One region of the Paenibacillus uliginis N3/975 genome, then DNA from elsewhere that is predicted to be linked to it. Evidence: predicted binding sites of a transcription regulator. Region 1 holds the regulator's gene; the other holds the start of a gene.
The links. The regulator Rex, encoded in region 1, represses fermentation and respiration genes when NADH is low (regulators of the CRP and FNR family bind a similar motif). The targets are predictions, from matches to a motif close to TTGTGAAATATTTCACAA.
Positions count from the first base shown of each region.

Region 2: a site for Rex is predicted at 3,634-3,651, ahead of pflB (formate C-acetyltransferase). Genes of this name have one in related genera too.

Region 1 covers NZ_LT840184.1:3,797,636-3,803,329, reverse strand. Annotated here, with positions in the region: gene dinG (ATP-dependent DNA helicase DinG) at 1-2,060, shown strand, start outside; gene B9N86_RS17935 (redox-sensing transcriptional repressor Rex) at 2,106-2,759, shown strand; gene B9N86_RS17930 (amidohydrolase) at 2,746-4,047, shown strand; gene B9N86_RS17925 (cell wall elongation regulator TseB-like domain-containing protein) at 4,076-4,594, shown strand; gene B9N86_RS17920 (hypothetical protein) at 4,838-5,371, shown strand; gene B9N86_RS17915 (AAA family ATPase) at 5,364-5,694, shown strand, end outside.
Region 2 covers NZ_LT840184.1:3,961,092-3,966,785, reverse strand. Annotated here, with positions in the region: gene B9N86_RS18825 (Crp/Fnr family transcriptional regulator) at 1-530, opposite strand, end outside; gene adhE (bifunctional acetaldehyde-CoA/alcohol dehydrogenase) at 847-3,462, shown strand; gene pflB (formate C-acetyltransferase) at 3,733-5,694, shown strand, end outside.

The DNA of each region.
Region 1 (5,694 bases):
TTATGTTCGAAGAGGTCATGAATGCACTAGAGGATGACAAGCATCTCCTGATTGAGGCTGGGACCGGTACAGGGAAATCACTTGGATATTTGCTTCCTTCCATATACCAAAGTGTGAAACAGGAACAGAAGGTAATGGTCAGCACGCATACAATCAACCTTCAGGAACAGCTTCGTGAACGGGATATCCCGCTACTCACTAAGGTAGTCCCGTTTCCATTTAAGGCCGCCGTCTTCAAAGGGAGACAGCATTATTTGTGTTTGAGAAAATTTGAACATAAAATAAATAGAAGAGATTTCAACACACCTAAAGAGGATATCATCATTGCAGCCCAAATGATCATATGGCTGACACAGACAGAAACCGGGGATGATGAGGAACTGAACCTTGGTGGACGCGGTGGGGACTTCTGGGAAACGGTATCTAGCGATTCCGATTCTTGCTTGGGACGGGCTTGCCCATGGTTCCGAAAGTGTTTCTACCACCGTGCGAAGCATGAAGCGGGTATTGCGGATGTGGTTATTACGAACCATTCCAAATTGTTTACCGATGTAAAAGCGAATCATCAGCTGTTGCCGTCGTATGAGCGGTTGGTCATTGATGAGGCTCATCACTTGGAAGATGTGGCGGGGAAGCATCTCGGGCTCCATATGAAGTATTTTACGGTGGTACACACCCTTACACGTCTCTACAAGGACAGCCGCAATGGACAGTTGCCAGCACTCCGTCAACTGCTTCAAACGTCGGCGCACGAAAAGGCGGGGGAATGGACGGTAGTCATTGACCGGCTATACCCTGATCTAATTACTGTCAAGGAGAGCTGGGATCGGCTCAGTGACCTTCTGTTCGGACTTCTTCCTGAACGCGGAGATGCTTCTGCGGGGGATGCAGGACAATTTACGCTCCGACTGTCACCATCCAAGAAGCCAAAAGACTGGGAAAGTTTGACGGAGTTAGAGAATCAGATTCACGTCACCTTGGGAGATGTCGTTCGCAAAGGAGACATGCTAACATCTGAGGTTCGGGAAGAACTGAATGATTATGGAGCAGACAGTTTGATTACGGATATTAACGGCCTCTTTAAGGACTTGGCTGCGCACCGGGAGAATCTGAAATTTTTCATGACTCTGAACGATGAAGGCGTGGTTTACTGGATGGAGGCGAACGGTAATTTTCGCAGTAAATCGCTGCAGATGTTTGCCGTGCCAGTTGATGTGAGCGGGCAGTTGAAAGAGCTGTTCTTCGATAAAAAAAGAAGTATCATTCTCACTTCTGCAACTCTATCTATAGATAAATCGTTTCAGTATATGATCGATAATCTTGGGCTGCAGGATGCTTCAGATCAGGGGCAGCTGAATACCGTGCAGCTTCCGTCACCGTTTAATTACCGTGAGCAAGCACTGTTATTAATTCCAAGGGATTTCCCAAGCGTTAAGGGGACCATGGGAGATCAGAACTTTGTGAGTACACTCGTTCAATCACTTGCAGATGCCGCTAAGGCAACTCATGGACGAATGCTGGTACTGTTTACCTCGTACCGTATGCTGCGCCAGGTGTATGATCCGCTCAAGGAAGTTCTGTCATCCAGTGATATATCCGTACTCGGACAAGGGATGGATGGATCAAGCCGAACCAAGCTGATTCGAAGGTTTCAGGACAGCAGCGCATCGGTGCTGCTTGGGACAAGCTCATTCTGGGAAGGGGTCGATATTCCGGGAGAGGCGCTGACATGCCTGGCTATCGTAAGGCTACCGTTTCAACCGCCCAACCATCCCCTTGTCGAAGCGAAGAGCGAGTTACTGCAGCAGCAGAAGAAAAATCCGTTCATGAAACTATCCGTACCTCAAGCGGTTATTCGCTTTAAGCAGGGTTTCGGGCGTCTTGTGCGAACAGCTCAAGACAAGGGTATTGTGATTGTTTATGATACCCGTGTGATTGAATCTTATTACGGAAAATACTTTTTATATTCACTGCCTGGCCCGAAAATGGAACATATGCGGACAGAGCAGATGGTTCCCCGCATTGCGGAATGGCTTCACGGGGACGAGGCGATACAATAAGAATTTAAGTTATTTATTTTGAGTTTATCATTAGGGGGAGCATGCATGAAATCGGATAAAATTTCGGAGGCCGTGGTTCGCAGACTGCCCGTATATTTACGCTATCTGAACGAACTTCATCTTCGTGAGGTTGCAACGGTGTCCTCACAGGAGCTTGGACAGAAGCTCGACCTAAATCCGGCGCAAATCCGCAAGGATCTTGCCTATTTTGGAGATTTTGGCAGAAAAGGGATAGGTTATGACGTCTCTTATTTGATCGAGAAAATCCGTCATATTCTTAAACTGGACCAGCAGATTAATGTAGTGCTTGTGGGTGCTGGTAATCTTGGACACGCCCTTTCCAATTACAACGCTTTTTTGAAAGATAATATGAAGATTGTAGCTATATTCGATGCATATACTCCCAAAGTCGGCACTAAAATCAACAATTTAGTCGTTCAATCGATGGAAGAATTGACGGCGACTATTAAGGAGTTCGGAATCCGGATCGGGATTATTACCGTTCCTGATGTCGAAGCACAAGATGTGGCGGATAAACTGATCTCATCCGGTATTGAAGCGATTCTGAATTTTGCGCCAACGATCTTGAAAGCTCCTCCGCACATCCGGATTCATACAGCTGACTTCACGACGGATTTGCAGAGTCTGGCTTATTATTTGGATAACGGAAAGGAAGATGCCGATCATGACGAAGCGTAAATGGATGATTAAAAACGGAACCTTTGCTGTACTTCAGAACGAAAAGCCGGTTCTGCGCGGATATATGGTCATCGAAGACGATCTCATTACCTATATCGGTGAAGAACAACCGAAGGTTGAGGAAAATATGGAGATTATCGACGGCACACATCTGTTTTTCATGCCTGGTCTTATGAATACGCATGGTCATACGGCTATGTCGCTTCTTCGTGGATACGGGGATGATCTGGCACTTCAGGTATGGCTGCAGGAGAAAATGTGGCCGATGGAAGCGAAGTTTACAGCTGATGATGTATATTGGGGTACCTCGTTGTCTGTGATCGAAATGCTGAAAGGCGGCACGACGACCTTCCTCGATATGTATGATCATATGGATCAGGTAGCAGCCGTGACTGAGCAGTCCGGTATGCGGGGGGTACTTACTCGCGGTGTAATCGGTTTGTGTCCTCCAGATGTTCAGAATCACAAGCTGAAGGAGGCTACAGCATTTGCGAAGGACTGGCACGGTAAAGCTGATGGACGTATCACAACGATGATTTCGCCTCATGCGCCTTACACATGTCCTCCGGATTACATCGAAAAGTTTGTGCAGACTGCTTACGATCTGGATTTGCCAATTCACACCCATATGTCAGAAACAGTAACTGAAGTCGAACAGAATGTTCGGGATTACGGGTTGCGGCCAGTAGCTCATCTTCAAAAACTTGGCGTCTTCTCACGCCCGGCGCTTGTTGCGCATGCAGTTCATTTAACGGATGAAGAGATTGAGATTTTGGCGACTCATAAGGTAGCGGTATCCCACAATCCGGGAAGCAACCTGAAGCTGGCAAGCGGTGTCGCCCGGGTACCGGAACTGCTTAAAGCAGGAGTTACCGTATCACTGGGTACGGATGGTCCTGCGAGCAACAACAATTTGGATATGTTTGAGGAAATGAGACTCGCTGCTCTTATTCATAAGGGTGTCAGTGGCGATCCAACAGCAGTCCCTGCTGTTGAATCACTTCGTATGGGAACAGAATATGGAGCGAAATCATTATTCTTAGACGGTGTTGGGACGCTGGCTCCCGGAATGAAAGCGGACTTTATCGCGTTAAATACCGATCAGGCACATTTTCTGCCACATACGGACTTTATCTCGCATGCGGTTTATTCAGCGAGTGCCAAGGACGTGGAGCATGTGTGGGTAGATGGTAAGCAGGTCGTCAAAAACGGAATTTGCCTTACATTGGATGAAGAAAAGATTCGCCGTGAAGCCCAAAGTGCGTTCGAGCGGCTGTTGACCCTTTAGGGAATAACAAGGGAGCGAGGAACGCAGATTGAAGAAAAAAACGAAGTGGATACTTCTCAGCATTTCCGGTTTTCTGCTCATATTGCTGTTTATTCAGATTTATTATTCAAATGTAATGTCTGGTAAATGGTCGGAAGAGAACGCGGCTATCAAGGCTGCTCAGCAATATGGCGGTTTGATGAAGAAAGACAAAACTTATAAATCGGTATGGGATAAAGAGAGCATTTACTGGGTCGTTACCGGTAAGGATACGGAAAACCAGGATATCATCGTATGGGTGAAGTTTACGGAAGAGAATAAACCACTGGATGGAGCCGAAGCTGTACACAGCGAACCTCTGAGCGGTGGTATATCGGAAGCTCAAATGCGTAATCAGATCAAGAGTGACCTGCCTGGTTCGGTAATCGAAAGACTTGTTCTAGGTATGTATGAAGGAGAATACGCATGGCATCTGTTATACCATCTAAACAATGAGACGAAATACCGGTTTTATCGGTTTCAGGATGGAAGTCAGATCGGTGAAGACATTATTCTACCCAATCAATAACAAAATTTAACACTCCATCAATAGGCGGAGTGTTAAATGACAAGATTATGTGTAAGCGTTTACAAAAAATCTTGATAAAATAGTTTTAAATATTTTCACAGACTCGAATGAAAAAAGTATATAAGATGTGATATACTCATATTTGTATTAACGAGGCGGATTCGTGTGTATAGATATATGTATTATTGATGTATCAAACGTGATACATCAATAATATACATCATATAACAAGGAGGAAATACATTGAAACTACGCATTGTTCCTGTCGTTCTGACGGTTGTTATATCGGCATCGGTGCTTTTTGGCGGTTGGTTTCTGTATCGGCAAATGGCTCTTCAGAATCCACTGGCCAATGTGGTATCACAGTATGATGGAGTGAACAACTCTCAAATAGATATTAAACAGGATACAGTCACTTTGAAACTTGATTTAGAACCAGAAACGAATTTACGGGGTCTGGTCGAACATATAAACAAGGAAGGTAAGTCGGTTGTCGGTAAACGTACATTGAAGCTTGAGGTGGAAGATCACTCGTCCGAGCGACTGAACCAATGGTGGGATGAGGCTATGTTATCAGTAGCCGAAGCGATGGATAACAAGCAGTACACCGATATACAGTCATCTTTGGATGAACTGGCAAAAAACTCACCTACTTTGAAAGCAAACGCTCAAATTGATGACCAGAACGTATATGTAAGTTTATCCGACGGCAAGTCAGGTAAGTTCATAATTCTACCACGCCAACCCGGCAAAATGGAGGTGTGGAATCATGCCTAAGTGGTCCAAGGAAGTATTGATTGGCTTCATCCCTGTGCTGTTCGTATTCCTTGCATTCATTGGCATTAATGTTGTTCCAATCCTCATTGCAGCCATGCTTGTAGGAGCTCTTCTCTTTATTGCCAAGATGAAGGGCGGGATAGCTGTAGGTGCAGGTGGTGAACGTAAACGGAAAAAGGGTAACATGGCAAAGCTGACCTTTGAAGAAATCGGAGGGCAGGATAACGCGAAGCAGGAGCTGCGTGAGGCGCTTGATTTTCTAATCCGTCATGAAGAGATCAAAAAATTCGGAATTCGCCCATTGAAAGGCATTTTGCTGACAG
Region 2 (5,694 bases), 160 kb from region 1:
TTGTTGATCAAGATCGAGTTGTCCGAGAGAATTTCCCCATAAGTATTGCCAAGTCGGATCAGTGTTGAGCTGAGTGCCCCGGGCTTTCCATACATCATCAGGTCTCTAAATTTGGTCTGTGTTATCCGGTGATGAATCCCCATCCATTTCATGAAGTCGATGGCGAAATCGCAGTGTTGGCAGATGAGAATTTCGAGATCCTTATGCTCAATAACGCCGACTTCACTTTCTTCCAACACTTCAGCCGAGAAGCTGTGTTTGGTGCTGAAGAAGGGATCGGCCTGGCCAACCATATCACCAGCTTGATACATATATAGGATAAGTTCTTTGCCTTCATCCGTCGATTTGGTTAATTTAATGCGTCCACGTTTGATATAGTAAAGTTTATCGGAAAAATCGCCTTCCCAGAACAAATGGGATCCTTCCGGAATCACACGATCCTTCATGCTAACGAGCAGACGGTTGAGGTTTTGCTCCGAAAAACAGCTGGTATTCCCTTGGGTTTCCATGACCTTCTCCATTGTTCTCATGTCGCTATCCCCTAACTCCCTAATATTTTCTGTTAAATTTAAATTAATTATAACGTGAATACATTCACTTGTGGGGCAGAAAGCAGGGGCAAAAGTGGCGAATTTTCAAACGTTGTGATTATTTTCACTTGAAACAGAGATAATGTAGTGTAAGACAACACAGACAATTTGAAAAGATGGAAATGATTGCGTTTGAATTTATTTTCTGAAAAAAGTTTTAACTATGTGAAAAAATTCACTATCTTTCTGAGGAGGCCTGTGATATGATCAATGTGTAGAGAGATAATAAACATTTTTTTACAGGAGGATGAGGGAGATGGCCATTAAGAATGAAGCCGCTCAGGTGAAACAGCAAACAGCAGGTGAGTATATTCAAGGCTTAATCGACAAGGCAAACAAGGCTAGAGAACAGTTTGTTGACATTAATCAGGAACAAATCGACAAGATCGTTAATGCCATGGCGCTGGCAGGGATGGATAAGCATATGCATCTGGCCAAACTGGCTGTGCAGGAAACGGGCCGTGGAGTATACGAAGACAAAATCATCAAGAACATGTTTGCCACCGAATATATTCATAACAGTATTAAGTACAATAAGACGGTTGGCGTTATTGAAGATAACTCTTATGACAACTTCCAAAAGATTGCTGAGCCTGTAGGTATCATTATGGGGATTACCCCAGTAACGAATCCGACATCAACGACAATTTTTAAAGCACTTATTGCCATTAAGACGAAAAATCCGATCATCTTTGGTTTCCATCCATCCGCACAAGCCTGCAGCCGTGAAGCAGCGAAGATTTTGCTGGATGCCGCAGTAAAACTCGGTGCTCCGGAAGGCTGTATTCAATGGATTGACGAACCGTCTATGGAAAAGACCAATGTCCTGATGAACCATCCTGATGTAGCTTGCATTTTGGCTACAGGCGGATCGGCCATGGTAAAAGCAGCGTACAGCTGCGGGAAACCGGCACTCGGTGTAGGACCCGGGAACGTACCTTGCTTTATTGAAAAAACGGCCAATCTTGATCAAGCGGTCAATGACCTCATTCTCTCAAAAACGTTTGACAACGGCATGATCTGTGCATCGGAACAGGCTGTTATTATAGAAGAAGCTATTTTTGAACAAGTGAAGAAAAAAATGATCGCGAGCGGCTGCTACTTCGTGAACAAAGAAGAAGCGGCGAAGCTGACCGCAGGTGCAATAGTGGCAGAGAAGTGCGCGGTAAACCCTGCAATCGTCGGACAGCCTGCTGTGAAGATCGCTGAAGCATGTGGAATTGAAGTTCCGAAAGGAACAAAAATCCTGGTAGCTGAGATTGAAGGCGTGGGACCGAAGTTCCCGCTATCAGCTGAAAAGCTTAGCCCGATCCTGGCCTGCTACAAAGTGAAGACAGCAGATCAAGGAATTGACCGTGCTGCTGAAATCGTTGCTTTTGGCGGTATGGGTCACTCGTCAGTTATTCACTCGAATAACGAAGAAATCATCAATAAGTTCTCGGACCGTATGCAAACTTGCCGGATACTCGTGAACCAGCCTTCGTCACAGGGTGGTATTGGTGACATCTACAATACAAACTTGCCGTCGTTGACCTTGGGCTGCGGATCGTATGGTCGTAACTCGACATCTTCGAACGTGACCGCCGTCAATCTCATCAACGTGAAAAGGGTGAACCGTCGTACCGTGAATATGCAGTGGTTCAAAGTACCGAACAAAATTTATTTTGAAAAAGGATCAACCCAGTACCTTGCCAAAATGCCGGATATCACACGTGTTGCCATTATTACTGACCCTATGATGGTGAAACTCGGCTATGTAGAAAGAGTTGAGCATTATCTTCGTCAGCGTCAGGTTCCGGTTGCCATCGAAGTATTCTCTGAAGTAGAACCGGATCCATCAACAACTACGGTTCAGCGCGGTGCTGAAATGATGAAGAGATTCCAGCCGGACTGCATCATTGCCCTTGGCGGTGGATCTCCGATGGACGCAGCAAAAGGGATGTGGCTGTTCTATGAATATCCGGACACTGATTTCAACAATCTGAAGCAAAAATTCATGGACATTCGCAAACGGATTTACAAATTCCCAAGACTTGGTCAAAAAGCGAAGTTCGTAGCAATCCCAACAACATCGGGTACTGGTTCGGAAGTAACTTCATTTACGGTTATCACCGATAAAGAGCATGGGAATACGAAGTATCCTCTGGCAGACTATGAGCTGACGCCTGACGTGGCAATTATCGATCCAGAGTATGTGTACAGCTTGCCTAAAACAGCAGTTGCCGATACGGGTATGGACGTTCTGACACACGCAATTGAGGCTTATGTATCTGTAATGGCCAACGACTATACAGATGGTATTGCAATCAAAGCTATTCAGCTTGTATTCCAGTACCTTGAGAAGTCGGCACTGACTGGCGACAAACTGGCTCGTGAAAAAATGCATAACGCATCGACACTTGCTGGTATGGCTTTTGCCAACGCATTCCTGGGCATCAACCACAGCCTTGCTCATAAATGGGGCGGTCAATATCATACCGCACATGGACGGACCAATGCGATTCTGTTGCCTCACGTCATCCGTTACAATGCCATGAAACCGACGAAGTTTGCTGCATGGCCTAAATATACCCACTTCGTAGCAGATGAAAAGTATGCAGAGATTGCCCGCATTCTTGGATTGCCGGCTCGCACAACCGAAGAAGGCGTGAACAGCTTGATCAAAGCGATTCGCGACCTAAACAAAAAACTTGGCATTGAGGAATCGTTCCAGCAGCTCGGCTTTGATCCGGCAGACTTTGAAAGCCGGGTGGAGTACTTGGCAGACCGTGCATTTGAAGACCAATGTACAACTGCGAATCCAAAACTGCCTCTCGTAACTGAGCTCGCAGATGTGTATCGCAACGCGTTCTACGGACGTTTTGACAGCTAATATAGATAGATAAATTGTAAGTGAATCAGCGTGACAAATATCACCTTGTTTGTGATATTTGTCACAGCTGTTTTCAGTTAACGGGACTACAATTAAAGTGTAAAAACAATCTCAGATAATAACTCTTACAGTTTAGCGGCTCGGAATGTAGCCGGGGCTTCACACCCAACATTGTGAAATGTGTCACATTTTATTGATCTGGGATGGTGGACATGAGAAAGATATACTATAAACTCATGCCTCAACAACAGAACATGGAGGGATTTAAAAATGTCGGTGATTGAAAAAGAAATTAAAGACATGCAGTCCGGTTGGAGAGGGTTCAAAACAGGAAAATGGAACAGAGCAGTAGATGTTAACGAATTTATTGCGCTGAATATTGATCCTTATTACGGTGTTGATGATTTTCTGGTTGGTCCTACAGCGAACACCAAAGCATTATGGGACATCGTATCGGACCTGACAAAAAAAGAACGGGAAGCGGGCGGCGTGCTGGATGTGGATGTAAACACTCCTTCTACAATTGTTTCGCACCAGCCAGGTTACTTGGATAAAAGCAAAGAACAAGTCGTCGGGGTACAAACCGATGAGCCATTCAAACGTTCCATTCAGCCGTTCGGCGGCATTAAGATGATGATCGACGCATGTAATGCTTATGGATTTGAACTTCCGCAAGGCATCGTTGATATGTTCACAAACATTCGCAAAACCCATAACCAAGGGGTATTTGACGCTTATACTTCCGAGATGCGGGCTGCGCGTAGAGCCGGTATCATTACAGGACTTCCCGATGCATACGGACGTGGACGCATTATCGGCGACTATCGTCGGATTTCACTATACGGTATTGATTTCTTAATTAAAGATAAAATGAAAGAGCTGGACAGTCTCGAGGTTGATGTGATTGACGAGAATGTGATTCGTCTTCGTGAGGAACTGTCAGAGCAAATTCGTGCATTGAAAGAACTGAAACAAATGGCTGAAATGCACGGCTTTGATATTTCTAAACCGGCAGCAACAGCAAAAGAAGCATTCCAGTGGCTGTATTTCGGTTACTTGGCAGCTATTAAAGAACAGAACGGTGCAGCGATGTCCCTCGGACGTGTATCTTCATTCTTGGATGTTTACATCCAGCGTGATCTGGCTGAAGGCACATTGACCGAAGAAACAGCACAAGAACTGGTTGACCATTTTGTAATGAAGCTTCGTATCGTTAAGTTCCTGCGTACACCGGATTACAATGATCTGTTCAGCGGTGACCCAACTTGGGTAACAGAATCCATTGGCGGTATGTCAATGAACGGCGAAACTCGTGTAACGAAGAACAGCTTCCGCTTCCTGCACACACTCTACAATCTTGGACCTGCACCTGAACCAAACCTGACTGTACTGTGGTCAGAGAAGCTGCCTGAAGGCTTTAAGAAATTCTGTGCAAAAGTATCCATCGAAACGAGCTCCATTCAGTATGAGAACGATGATCTGATGCGTCCGATCTACGGTGAAGACTACGGTATTGCTTGCTGCGTATCGGCTATGCGTATCGGTAAACAAATGCAGTTCTTCGGAGCACGTGCAAACTTGGCTAAAGCGCTTCTGTATGCTATTAACGGCGGCCGTGATGAAAAATCCGGTGTTCAAGTTGGTCCTGAGTTCCCTGCTATTACTGCAGAGACCCTCGACTATGAAGAAGTAATGAAACGCTTCAAGCCGATGATGGAATGGCTCGCGAAGCTGTATATGAACACGCTGAACGTAATTCACTATATGCATGATAAATATTCCTATGAGCGTATTGAGATGGCGCTGCATGACCGTGATATTCTGCGCACGATGGCATGTGGTATCGCCGGATTGTCGGTAGCCGCTGACTCCTTGAGTGCCATTAAATATGCTAAAGTGAAGCCAGTTCGCAATGAAAATGGCATTGCTGTTGATTTTGAAATCGAGGGCGACTTCCCTTGCTACGGAAACAACGACGACCGAGTTGACAGCATCGCTGTTGAACTGGTTGAGACTTTCATGGGCATGATCCGCAAACATAAAGCTTACCGTGATGCACTGCCAACACAGTCCGTACTGACGATTACTTCGAACGTGGTATACGGTAAGAAGACGGGTACTACTCCAGATGGACGTAAAGCGGGAGAGCCATTTGCACCTGGTGCAAACCCAATGCACGGACGCGACAAAAAAGGTGCGCTTGCTTCCTTGAGTTCGGTAGCAAAACTGCCT